Regions from separate parts of the Vibrio sp. NH-7 genome, predicted to be linked through region 2. Evidence: predicted binding sites of a transcription regulator. Region 2 holds the regulator's gene; each other region holds the start of a gene.
The links. Region 2 encodes CRP, which controls carbon source genes, mostly activating them, when cyclic AMP is high. Its sites were predicted from a motif close to TGTGANNNNNNTCACA; they were not measured.

Region 1: a site for CRP is predicted at 1,807-1,822, ahead of ACUALS_RS11795 (CTP synthase). Genes of this name have one in related genera too.
Region 3: a site for CRP is predicted at 2,565-2,580, ahead of rppH (RNA pyrophosphohydrolase). Genes of this name have one in related genera too.

Annotation. Positions count from the first base shown of each region.
Region 1 is NZ_CM132187.1:2,550,842-2,555,102, reverse strand. Features, by position in the region: gene relA (GTP diphosphokinase) at 1-795, shown strand, start outside; gene mazG (nucleoside triphosphate pyrophosphohydrolase) at 904-1,710, shown strand; gene ACUALS_RS11795 (CTP synthase) at 1,908-3,548, shown strand; gene eno (phosphopyruvate hydratase) at 3,626-4,261, shown strand, end outside.
Region 2 is NZ_CM132187.1:270,142-274,402, reverse strand. Features, by position in the region: gene ACUALS_RS01320 (hydrolase) at 1-749, shown strand, start outside; gene ACUALS_RS01315 (YheU family protein) at 788-1,000, shown strand; gene ACUALS_RS01310 (phosphoribulokinase) at 1,083-1,952, shown strand; gene crp (cAMP-activated global transcriptional regulator CRP) at 2,194-2,826, shown strand; gene ACUALS_RS01300 (2-oxoadipate dioxygenase/decarboxylase family protein) at 2,915-3,706, opposite strand; gene astD (succinylglutamate-semialdehyde dehydrogenase) at 3,893-4,261, opposite strand, start outside.
Region 3 is NZ_CM132187.1:567,448-571,708, forward strand. Features, by position in the region: gene ACUALS_RS02820 (NADP(H)-dependent aldo-keto reductase) at 1-1,004, opposite strand, end outside; gene ACUALS_RS02825 (DUF6482 family protein) at 1,132-1,443, shown strand; gene mutH (DNA mismatch repair endonuclease MutH) at 1,440-2,105, opposite strand; gene rppH (RNA pyrophosphohydrolase) at 2,733-3,251, shown strand; gene ptsP (phosphoenolpyruvate--protein phosphotransferase) at 3,254-4,261, shown strand, end outside.

The DNA of each region.
Region 1 (4,261 bases), 800 kb from region 2:
ACTGGCTTTGTTACCTCAGGGCGTGCACGTGCCAAGATCAACGCTTGGTTCCGTAAACAGAGTCGTGAGAAAAACCTTGAGGCAGGTCGTGAGATCTTAGAACAAGAGCTTACCAAGATTGGCGCAACACTCAAAGATGCTGAACAATATGGTCTCAAGCGTTTCAACATGAATACGCCTGATGAGCTCTATGTCGGTGTCGGTAGCGGAGATCTGCGTATCAACCAGATCATTAACCACATCAATGCTCTAGTGAACAAGCCAACCGCCGAAGAGGAAGATCAGCAAGCGTTAGAGAAACTGCAAGAAGCAGAGAACAAAGCGCCTGTTCAAAGTCGTCCTAAGAAAGACGCGGTAGTGGTTGAAGGGGTCGATAACCTTATGACCCATCTCGCGCGTTGTTGTCAGCCGATTCCCGGTGATGAGATCGCGGGTTACATCACGCAAGGTCGCGGCATTTCAGTTCACCGCGCGGATTGTGAACAACTTGAAGAGCTGCGTCATCACGCACCAGAGCGGATTATTGATACGGTTTGGGGCAGCGGTTTTGTTGGTTCATACATCCTCACCGTTCGTGTGGAAGCAATGGAGCGCGGCGGTTTACTCAAAGACATCACCACACTGTTTGCCAACGAAAAGATCAAAGTCACCAGTATGAAGAGCCGCGTCGATTATCGTAAACAGCTCTCCATCATGGACTTCGATTTGGAAGTAACTAACATTGAGATTCTCCAGCGCGTATCGAAGCGTGTTGAACAGATTAAAGATGTCATGTCGGTCAAGAGGTTGGGATAGTTTCCAACTCAGGTAATAGATAGATAACCTAAAGGTGAGTGGTTTTGGCTGCTCACCTTTTTATTTGATGACAGTTCTTTAGATAGAAGGTTTAAAGGAAGAAGAAATATGAGCCATCCAATTGAGCAGTTAGAGCAAATCATGGCGCAGCTTCGTGACCCAGAAAATGGTTGTCCATGGGATCGAAAGCAGAGCTTTGACACTATTGTCCCGCACACCATTGAAGAGACCTATGAAGTGGTCGATGCGATTCACAATCGCGATTGGCCAAATCTCAAAGAAGAGCTTGGCGATTTGCTGTTTCAGGTGATTTTTTATAGTCAGCTAGCCAAAGAGCAGGGGTTGTTTGATTTTTCAGAGGTTGTTGAGGCTGTAAATGAGAAACTGACACGTCGTCATCCGCATGTATTTTCCGATGTGGAGTTTGCGTCAGATGAAGAAATTAATGCCAATTGGGAAGCCGAAAAAGCAAAAGAAAAAGCAGAAGTAGGCAAAACAGAGCAAAGTATCCTAGACTCAATACCAAATTCTCTACCAGCTCTTTCTCGTGCTACAAAGATCCAGAAAAAATGCGCGAAATTCGGCTTTGATTGGGATTCGTTAGGACCTGTTGCAGAGAAAGTTCACGAAGAGATAGATGAAGTCATGGACGAAGCGCTTCAAGTCGATGTAAATCAAGACAACCTAGAGCTAGAAATCGGTGATTTACTCTTTGCAACGGTGAATTTAGCTCGTCATGTACAGGTTAATCCAGAAGCCGCTTTGAGCAAGGCCAACTTAAAATTTGTGCGCCGCTTTAAAGCCGTTGAGGGAAGGGTCGCGGAGCAAAATAAAGCGTTACAAGACTGTTCGTTGCAAGAGTTGGACGAGCATTGGAACCAGATAAAGCGAGAAGAGAAAAGGTCTGGGCAGTAGATTTAGCGAAATGGGACAAGATTGACTCAACTATGTTTTGCGTGAGTTTGTTCTGTTCATGCAGTTTGATTTGAAGCAAAAAATAAAAAATTGCAGTGTGATAGATTTCACGTTGTGGCGGTTAAGGGCTTCTGGTATATTTATATCCCGTCCAGAAGAAATCCATTTTCCCTCATTCAACCAATTTCAGGTTAAACATGACGACAAATTACATTTTTGTTACTGGCGGGGTTGTATCCTCTCTAGGTAAAGGTATTGCAGCAGCATCTCTTGCGGCTATTCTAGAAGCTCGTGGTCTTAAAGTGACTATGATGAAGCTTGACCCTTACATTAACGTTGACCCAGGCACTATGAGCCCAACTCAACACGGTGAGGTGTTCGTCACGGAAGATGGCGCTGAAACTGACCTTGACCTTGGTCACTACGAGCGATTCATTCGCACCAAGATGACTAAGCGCAACAACTTCACTGCAGGTCGTGTTTACGCTGACGTTCTACGTAAAGAGCGTCGTGGTGATTACCTAGGTGCAACCATTCAGGTTATCCCACATATCACTAACGCTATCAAAGATCGCGTGATCGCTGGCTCTGAAGGCCACGACGTAGCTATCGTTGAAGTCGGTGGTACGGTTGGTGATATCGAATCTCTACCATTTATGGAAGCTATCCGTCAGCTAGCTGTAGAACTTGGCCGTGAGCGCGCTATGTTCATGCACCTGACTCTAGTTCCTTATCTAGCAGCAGCGGGCGAAGTAAAAACTAAGCCAACGCAACACTCTGTAAAAGAGCTGCTTTCTATCGGTATCCAGCCTGACATTCTTGTTTGTCGCTCAGATCGCATGATCCCTGCGAACGAACGTAAGAAGATCGCGCTTTTCTGTAACGTACAAGAAAAAGCGGTTATCTCGATGAAGGACGTAGATTCAATCTACAAGATCCCTCAACTCATCAAATCTCAAGGTTTAGACGACCTAGTATGTTCTCGCTTTGGCATTACTGCTCCTGAAGCAGATCTGTCAGAATGGGAACAGGTTATCTACGAAGAAGCGAACCCAACCGCTGAAGTGACTATCGGTATGGTTGGTAAGTACATCGAACTTCCAGATGCTTACAAATCAGTCAACGAAGCGCTTAAGCACGCAGGTCTTAAGAACCGTCTAAGCGTTAAGATTAAGTACGTTGATTCTCAAGATGTAGAGAGCAAAGGCGACGAAGCACTTGCAGGTCTTGACGCAATCCTAGTTCCAGGTGGCTTCGGCGATCGTGGTGTGGAAGGCAAGATCATGGCGGCGAAATACGCTCGTGAGAACAAAGTACCTTACCTTGGCATCTGTCTAGGTATGCAAGTAGCACTGATTGAATACGCGCGCAACGTTGCGGGTATGGAAGGTGCTCACTCAACAGAATTTAACAAAGAGACGAAGTACCCAGTGGTTGGTCTAATCACTGAGTGGGTTGATGGCGAAGGTAACGTTGAAGAACGTACCGAGAAGTCAGATCTTGGTGGTACTATGCGTCTTGGTTCACAGCTATGTCACCTAGAGAAAGGAACGAAAGCTCGTGAACTATACGGTAGCGCGACAATTCATGAGCGTCACCGCCACCGTTACGAAGTGAACAACAACCTTCGTCCACAGATTGAAAAAGCAGGCCTGAAAGTATCGGGTCTATCTGCAGACAAGAAACTGGTAGAAGTGATTGAGAACCCAGCTCACCCATGGTTTGTAGCGGCTCAGTTCCACCCAGAGTTCACTTCAACACCTCGCGATGGTCACCCACTGTTTGCAGGTTTCGTGAAAGCGGCTGGTGAATACCAACGCGGCGAATTAGAGAAGTAAAGGATACGGGCAGTAGCGTTAGTTGTGCTGCTGCCCTTAATTTTGACATTATATATTCAACGAGAAGGAAACATTCAATGTCTAAGATCGTTAAAGTTCTAGGTCGTGAAATCATCGATTCACGTGGTAACCCAACTGTAGAAGCTGAAGTACACCTAGAAGGCGGTTTCGTAGGTATGGCTGCTGCTCCATCTGGCGCATCAACTGGTTCACGTGAAGCTCTTGAGCTACGTGACGGCGACAAAGCTCGTTTCCTAGGTAAAGGTGTTCTTAAAGCTGTTGAAGCTGTAAACGGCGAAATCGCTGAAGCTCTAGTTGGTAAAGACGCTAAAGACCAAGCTGCAATCGACGCTATCATGATCGAGCTAGACGGTACTGAAAACAAATCTAAGTTCGGTGCTAACGCAATCCTAGCGGTTTCTCTAGCTAACGCTAAAGCTGCAGCAGCAGCTAAAGGCATGCCTCTATACGAGCACATCGCTGAGCTAAACGGTACTGCTGGTCAGTTCTCTATGCCTCTACCAATGATGAACATCATCAACGGTGGTGAGCACGCAGACAACAACGTTGACATCCAAGAGTTCATGATCCAACCAGTTGGCGCTAAGACTCTTAAAGAAGGTCTACGTATCGGTGCAGAAGTATTCCACAACCTAGCTAAAGTTCTTAAGTCTAAAGGCTACAGCACTGCAGTTGGTGACGAAGGTGGTTTC
Region 2 (4,261 bases):
ACGCCAATGGCTTGATGGATGCGTTTAACAAACAAGGTTGGCTCTCCGTCATGATGCACTTTCGCGGCTGCAGCGGTAAGCCGAACAAGTTAGCGCGCGCTTATCACTCTGGTGAAGTCGAAGATGCCCGTTTCTTTTTGCAGTACCTCAATAGTCTATTTCCTTCTCAAAAGAAGGTTGCCGTTGGGATTTCACTTGGCGGAAATATGCTGGCGAACTACTTGGCTAAGTATAATCAAGACCCACTACTCGATGCCGCAACGATTGTCTCCGCGCCATTGGATCTCTCGGCCTGCTCGGAGCGAATTGAACAAGGCTTTTCTAAGCTCTACAAAAACTACTTACTCTCCTCTTTGAAAAAGAGCGCCTTGCAGAAGCACCACTTACTCAAGGGCGAGTTAGGGCTAACTTATCAATGCATCAAACGGGTGACGCGATTGTACGAGTTTGACGACTTAATCACCGCGCCGCTGCATGGATTTAAAGATGCCGAAGATTACTACCAGCGCTGTTCGGGCATCCACCGCCTGAAAGAGATCAAAGTCCCGACGCAAATCATTCATGCCAAAGACGACCCGTTTATGACTGATGCGGTGATCCCCAAGTATGTGCTGCCCGATAACATCGATTACCGGCTGTTTGATCAAGGCGGTCATGTCGGCTTTGTTACCGGCAGCGCCATCAAACCGCGGTTTTGGCTGGAAGAAGCCCTGCCCGCCTACTATGAAAGTCTCACCGATCCGGCATAATAGCGCCTCATCTGCGAACATAAAATCTAGAGGTATTTATGATTGTTCCTTGGCAAGACATTGCACCAGAGACATTAGAAAACTTGATTCGTGAGTTTGTCCTTAGGGAAGGAACCGACTACGGAGCGGTAGAGGTGTCACTGCAAAGCAAGATTGATCAAATTAAGAAACAGCTCGAGTCAGGTGATGCGGTCGTGGTTTTCTCCGAGTTACATGAAACCGTCGACATTCAACTCAAAAACAAATTTTAGAGAACTGCATACAATGACGGTTTACTAAAGCGTGCTATAGTGAACTCCGATTACAGGAACGTATTCAACGACAAGGTTTGTCATGTCAGCAAAACATCCAATTATTGCCGTTACCGGTTCTTCTGGCGCCGGTACTACCACTACTTCAGAAGCTTTCCGTAAGATGTTCAATATGATGAACGTCAAACCCGCATGGGTTGAAGGCGACAGCTTCCATCGCTTCACACGACCAGAAATGGATGTGGAGATCCGTAAGGCGCGCGAGCAAGGCCGCCATATTAGTTACTTTGGCCCACAAGCTAACGACTTTCCTGCGCTAGCAGAGTTCTTTCGTAAATATGGCCATGAAGGTACAGGGCAAGTTCGCCGCTACCTGCACACCTTTGACGAGGCAGTACCATACAACCAAATGCCTGGCACCTTCACCCCTTGGCAAGACTTGCCAGAGAACTCCGACGTTCTTTTCTACGAAGGGTTGCATGGCGGCGTCGTCGATGGCGATGTTAACGTTGCCCAGCATGTGGACTTCTTGATTGGCATGGTTCCAATCGTGAACTTAGAGTGGATTCAAAAGTTTGTTCGAGACACTCGCGATCGAGGTCACTCTCGTGAAGCGGTGATGGATTCGATTGTTCGTTCGATGGACGACTACCTCAACTACATCACCCCACAGTTTTCGCGCACCCACATTAACTTTCAACGAGTGCCGACCGTCGATACATCCAATCCTTTAAATGCAAAAGGCATCCCGAGCTTGGATGAGAGTTTCGTGGTCATTCGCTTGCGCGGAATTAAGAACGTCGATTTCCCATACTTACTGGCAATGATTGATGGTTCATTTATGTCGCGACATAACACCTTAGTCGTGCCTGGTGGCAAGATGAGTTTTGCGATGGAATTGATCGTTCGTCCTATCCTTCAGCAACTCATCGAAACAGGAAAAATTGGCTAGAACTCACGGCTAGAACACGATTACTTTTCATACCGTGATCATGTGCACAGTTTTGCGTAGCAAAACCCAAGTAGGACCCGATTAAAATCAAGAAATCGTTTTCGAAAAAGGATACTATTTGTAACCGAAACACAAGTTGGCTTGCAGCATTTGTAAAGTGCTCTTATCCTAGTAAGCCTATTTAAGGCTTAGCTAAAACATGGAAAGCGGCAAGCGTACCCTGCAGAGGAAGTGAGATATTATGGTTCTAGGTAAACCTCAAACCGACCCAACATTAGAGTGGTTCCTTTCACACTGTCATATTCATAAGTACCCATCAAAAAGCACGCTAATTCACGCGGGCGAGAAAGCTGAGACGTTGTACTACATCGTTAAAGGTTCAGTTGCGGTTCTTATTAAAGACGAAGAAGGTAAGGAAATGATCCTTTCTTACCTAAACCAAGGTGACTTTATCGGTGAACTTGGTCTATTCGAAGAAGACCAAGAGCGTACCGCATGGGTTCGTGCTAAATCTCCTTGTGAAGTAGCAGAAATTTCATTCAAGAAGTTCCGTCAGCTAATTCAAGTAAACCCAGATATCCTAATGCGCCTTTCAGCGCAAATGGCAAGCCGCCTTCAAGTGACTAGCCAAAAAGTGGGCGACCTTGCGTTCTTAGACGTTACTGGCCGTATCGCGCAAACGCTACTAAACCTAGCGAAGCAACCAGATGCGATGACTCACCCGGACGGCATGCAAATCAAGATCACTCGTCAAGAAATCGGTCAAATCGTTGGCTGTTCTCGTGAGACAGTAGGTCGTATCTTGAAGATGCTAGAAGAGCAGAACCTAATCTCTGCTCACGGTAAGACAATCGTTGTTTACGGTACTCGTTAATCTCGATTAACTGCTGAATTTTAAAAGCCACCCATTGGGTGGCTTTTTTGTTTGTGAGCAATACAAACTAGGTAATCCCTGTTCGAACTTACCCATTGGTGCTTTCAAAAATCTTATCAGCAGACGCCGCAACAAACCCTGGATAAAGCTCGCCGTTGCTCATTGGGTAACGCTTGGCAAACTCATAGAAACCACCCGGAATAATCTCTGTGCCTTCAGTAAATTGCACGGGGACTTTGTCTGCCATAGTAGATGACTGTTCGAGCAACACATCTGGGGAGCCTTTCACCTCACCACCAAACTCATTGATGGTAAAGCCTGCATCACGCAGATGGTTGTTCACATCAACCACTTCGCCAAACGCATTTAACTGATTCACGCTCACCGTAAAGTGGTTTGCACCATAACCATGGGCAGCTAACCAAGAAGCGTATTCACTCTCTTTTGCCAACGTCTGGAAATCAGCGTAGCTAAGATTCCACAAACGTCCGCCATACAAAAACTCTGGGCTTTGCAATTGAGAGGCGTCCACCTGCTCAACCAGTTTAGCCACGATGGCCTGCAACTCGGCTGAACACTCATCGACTTTGAGTTCACTGATGAATACTTTCGGTTGCGTTGGGTCTGGATGTTCAAAATGCTTGGCGACTAACTTTTTGCTCTCAAACACATAGTCACCACAAGGGGTGTAACCAGCATCAAGGAATGGTTGAGCCAGCGTCGCAATGCCTAACGGCTCAACATTGAAGGTGCGCAAAGCAATATGGTCGTTGATCAATGCTTCGTCTTCTTGCAGAAGTTGATGCACTTTTTCAGCAGAGGGACATAAGCGTTGAATATAGTCATTCCATAACGGTTGGAACAAAACATCTGGCGTCATAACGCCTCCTTGTATCGGGGTTGTTTACGTTAAAGAGAGCTTTATTAGTATTGTTTTTCGATATAAAAGAGGCCACCTAACCAAAATGTGTCCAGAAAATCTGATTAGGTAGCCTTCAACCTGTGACGTTTAAAGTGCCTTTCGGCTAAGAAAGGCAATAAGGGAAACCTTAGTGGTTTATTATGGTTATAGATCTAACCCTGGGCTTAACGTAGCAGGCAGCAATGTTTCGCTGCCTTCCATCGAAGCCATAGGGTAAGCACAATAGTCTGCGGCATAGTAAGCGCTTGGACGTAAATTACCCGATGCGCCTGGACCGCCAAATGGTGCATCACCACTCGCGCCAGTGAGCTGACGGTTGCGGTTTACGATACCCGCACGGATATGGTCAACAAAGTATTCCCACTCACTGTCATCGGTAGATACTAGGCCAGCCGATAAACCAAAGCGTGTGTCGTTAGCCAGTTCCACCGCTTTTTCCAAACCTCGGTAGCGAACGACTTGCAGCAACGGGCCGAAGTACTCTTCATCTGGCAGTTCTGCAATCGCAGTGAC
Region 3 (4,261 bases), 300 kb from region 2:
ATCTCTTGCAGCCCCTGAAGCAACTCATCTGTCAGTACGACATCAAGACTGTTTATATTCGATTCTAGCTGCTCGATGGTTGTTGCTCCGATAATGTTGGATGCGACAAAAGGACGTTGATTCACAAAGGCGAGTGCCATTTGAGCGGGATCTAATCCATGTTCTCGAGCCAAGTTAACATAAGCGGCTGTAGCTTCAATTCCTTGTGGTGTGAAGTAGCGGACAAAACGTTCGAATAGCGAGCATCGAGCGCCTTCAGGGCGTTGACCGTCCAAGTACTTGCCACTCAATGTACCAAAGGCAAGCGGTGAATATGCGAGTAGCTGAACGCCTTCATAGTGACTAATCTCCGATAGTCCTACTTCAAAGCTACGATTAAGTAAGTTGTATGGGTTCTGAATCGAGACAATTCTTGGTAGCTCATGCTTTTCGGCTAATCTCAGTAACGTCATCACGCCCCAAGGTGTTTCGTTAGACACGCCGATATAGCGAACTTTGCCCGCTTTAATCAGCTCAGCCAACGCTTCCAGCGTCTCAACTAATGTGACTTCTTCTTGCTCTGTTGGATAAGGGTAGTTTAGTTGACCAAAGCAGTTCGTTTGGCGCTGGGGCCAATGAATTTGATAAAGATCGACATAGTCAGTTTGTAGCCTGCGTAAGCTATCATCGATTGCGAGGTGGATGTTGCGCCTGTCTAGCTTCATATTGTCGCGAATGTGCGGCATGTTTCTTGGCCCTGCTACTTTGGTCGCCAAGACAACTTTTTCTCTTTTGCCTGAGTGCTTTAGCCAATTTCCGATATGTTGTTCTGTCGCACCTTGAGTCTGTGGGCTTGGAGGTACTGGGTACATCTCTGCGGTGTCGATAAAGTTCACACCTCTTTCAAGTGCAAAATCGAGCTGACGAAATGCATCTTGCTCAGAGTTCTGCACCCCAAACGTCATTGTGCCAAGACATATTTGACTCACTTCTAACGTTGAGTGAGGTAACTTGTTGTATTGCATGGGCCTTCCTCAGTTTCATTATTTTTATCCATCCAATATAGGGGATTCCGTTGTGGGAAGGAATTGGCGTTGTTAACAATTTCGCAAAATTATTGGCTTTGGCTAATATGAATAATGGAGGTGAATTATGAACATGACTCAGTTAGATAAGTGGATACATGGTTACCACAAAGATTCTTATCAGCCGCCAAAAGTGTTTGTGATCAGTTGCTCGGACCTTTCTCAATATTTGTTAGCAGTAGAGTATAAGCACAAGTTGGAGCCACTAAAGGTCAATGACGAGCCGATTCACTTTGAATCGTTAGAGCGAGTCAAAGAGGAATTAACTCGTCTGGGGGTTGAGCGTGCTTATTTGCGCTTGCACAACGCTTACGATGAGTGTGGATCGACTGATGGTCCGTTATATCACGATATAGAGTTGTCACTAGTCACACACTAAGCGTAGTTGCTTTCTAGAAGCGCAGCCGTGAACTGGGTTCGCAGATAGAACCCTCTTGGGCGTGTCTTGATGATTCTTCCGCTGGCGCCATACGCTTCGGTCAGTGCTCTTCCATTGGCCGCTTTTGGCCGCAGTTGTAGGACTTCACCATGCCTTGCGGTGATTTGTTCAACATGGCCTGTGACGATGAGGTCCATCAGCTCTTCCCAATCAGTTTTCAGCTGAAGCTCTTCTTCTTGAGTCGGTGACCAGATAAGAGGGGAGCCGACACGTCTTTCTGCCAGTGGGATTTCTCGCTCACCTTCAACGGGTACCCACAGGACTCGAGACAGTTTGTTCCGGACATGGCTGTTTTCCCAACTCAGCCCATGTATGCCAACAAGTGGAGCGACACAAACAAAGGTGGTCTCTAGCGGTTTGCCTGTGTAGCTAATGGGGATGGTTTTAAGCTCAATACCCAGCTTTTCAAAGTCCTGCTGAGGTTTACTGCCTGCCGTAGCGCCTAGGTGCCATTCGAGTAGTTGTCCAACCCATCCTTTATCTCGACGTAAATCAGGTGGAACCGTCATTTCGGCTTCTTGGGCAAGCTCTGCAAATGAAAGTCCGGCAACACTCCATGCGCGCTCTAACAGTTCAGATTCGGATTGTGGTTCTGGTTTCATACTATTCGCTGTTCAATAATTCTGTCTTTATTGTAACGGAAGCGCACCGGGTTGGCTGTGCTTGGCTGTGCGAAGTTTGATCATTTCGCGTGAAAGATCGTCTATCAAGTAGTTATCCACAGGAAGAAGGGGATCCTGTTGCCGTTTTCTTGGATGTGTATGAATAAACAGGGGTTTTAGAGTGATTATTTGCTTGCAGTTTCCCTTAAAACTTGCATTTGCCAATGTGGAGTGTGGATAAAACTATTGGTGGTGGATCTTTGACCGATCTGGTATTTGCTGAACATTACTAGAGTAGGTTGGCTTATTATCTGTAGGTTTGATGTTTAAGTTATTGATTTTAATTATTTTGTTTTTGGGGTTCAGTAGGGGGTTTGTGCTTAAGTGGCCTTGTTGTCGATAAAATGATCACTTTGATGTGGATTTTTCACATAGTTATACACAGAAAAGGTGAATAAATGTGGTCTATGTCTCATTGTATTGTGCATAAGAGGTGTTCTGCTCAAAAGTTATTCATGTTGTGTTTGGTGAGCGATATTTTCCGCCTTAGTCACACTAGTAAGTTTGCTCCAATTGGGGATATGTGGAAAAATCACTGTAATTAAAGATTTTATTAGAGGTTGGCCAGTGATAGATGGCGATGGTTACCGCTTAAATGTGGGAATTGTAATTTGTAACAACCATGGTCAGGTCTTCTGGGCTAAACGATACGGACAACACTCTTGGCAGTTTCCTCAAGGGGGAATTGATGAAGGTGAAACCCCTGAGCAAGCGATGTACCGCGAGCTCTATGAAGAGGTTGGTCTAACGAAGAAGGATGTAAAAATCGTAGCAACAAGTCGTCATTGGTTAAGATATAAGTTACCCAAACGACTGGTTCGCTGGGATTCCAAACCTGTTTGTATCGGTCAAAAACAGAAATGGTTTCTGCTGCGTTTAGATTGTGATGAGTCACGAATCAATATGCTGCGCGGCAGTTCCCCTGAATTCGATGGTTGGCGTTGGGTGAGTTATTGGTATCCTGTACGACAAGTCGTTTCTTTCAAGCGCGATGTGTATCGCCGAGCGATGAAAGAGTTTGCCTCCATGGCAATGCCGTTTAAAGAGCGTAGAAGCAAGAACAAGCGCAAACATAGAAGAGGATAGACATGCTTTCTCAACTAAGGGAAATAGTTGAACAGGTTTCCAAAGTCGAAGATGTACATCAGGCTTTGGATATCTTGGTTAAGCAGACATGCAGTGCCATGAGCACCGAATGTTGTACTATCTATCTCGCTAATGAAGAAATGCAGCGCCTTGAGTTGATGGCGACGCAAGGTTTACGTTTCAAAGGCGACAAAATTCGCATTGGATTTAATGAGGGCTTGGTCGGTCTGGTAAAGCGCACGGCTGAGCCTCTCAATATTGCAGAAGCTTCTAAGCATCCAAACTTCAAATACTTCTCTGAGCTAGGTGAAGAAATTTACCACAGCTTTCTTGGTACGCCGATTATCCACCGCAAACAGGTGTTAGGGGTCTTGGTCGTTCAGCAAAAGACGCCCCGCCAGTTTGACGAGATGGAAGAGTCTTTTTTAGTCACCTTAGCGGCGCAGCTTGCGGTGATCATCGCGCATGCTCAAACGCAAGGTCAATGGCGTTTAGAAAAGAAACAGCTTGCGATGAAAGGGGTCCCTGCGTCGAGTGGTGTGGCGATTGGAGAGTTTTGGCTAGACGATACTCAACCAGAGCTCACGGATGTGTACCCTGCCTCAACACTAGACATCGAACGCGAGCAGGAAATCTTACTATTGGCGGTTGAAGCGGCATTGAGTGACTTTCGGCGTATGCGCAAGAAGCTCGATAGTGAGATCAACAAAGATGCGCTGGCCATTTTTGACTTGTTTACGCATTTACTCAATGATCCGATGTTGCGTAAAGATCTTAAAGCGCAAATTCAAAAAGGCGATCGTGCTGACTGGGCATTACGTCAAGTGGTTGAGAGCTATTCGAATCGATTCGCTCGAATGTCAGATGTCTACCTGAGAGAGCGAGCTCAAGATATTCGAGAGTTAGGCCAACGACTACTTTACTTCCTTCATAACACTGAAAAAGAGCAACCAGCTTTAGAAAAACCAGTGATTTTAGTCGTCAGAGAGCTTACGGCGACAATTCTAGCC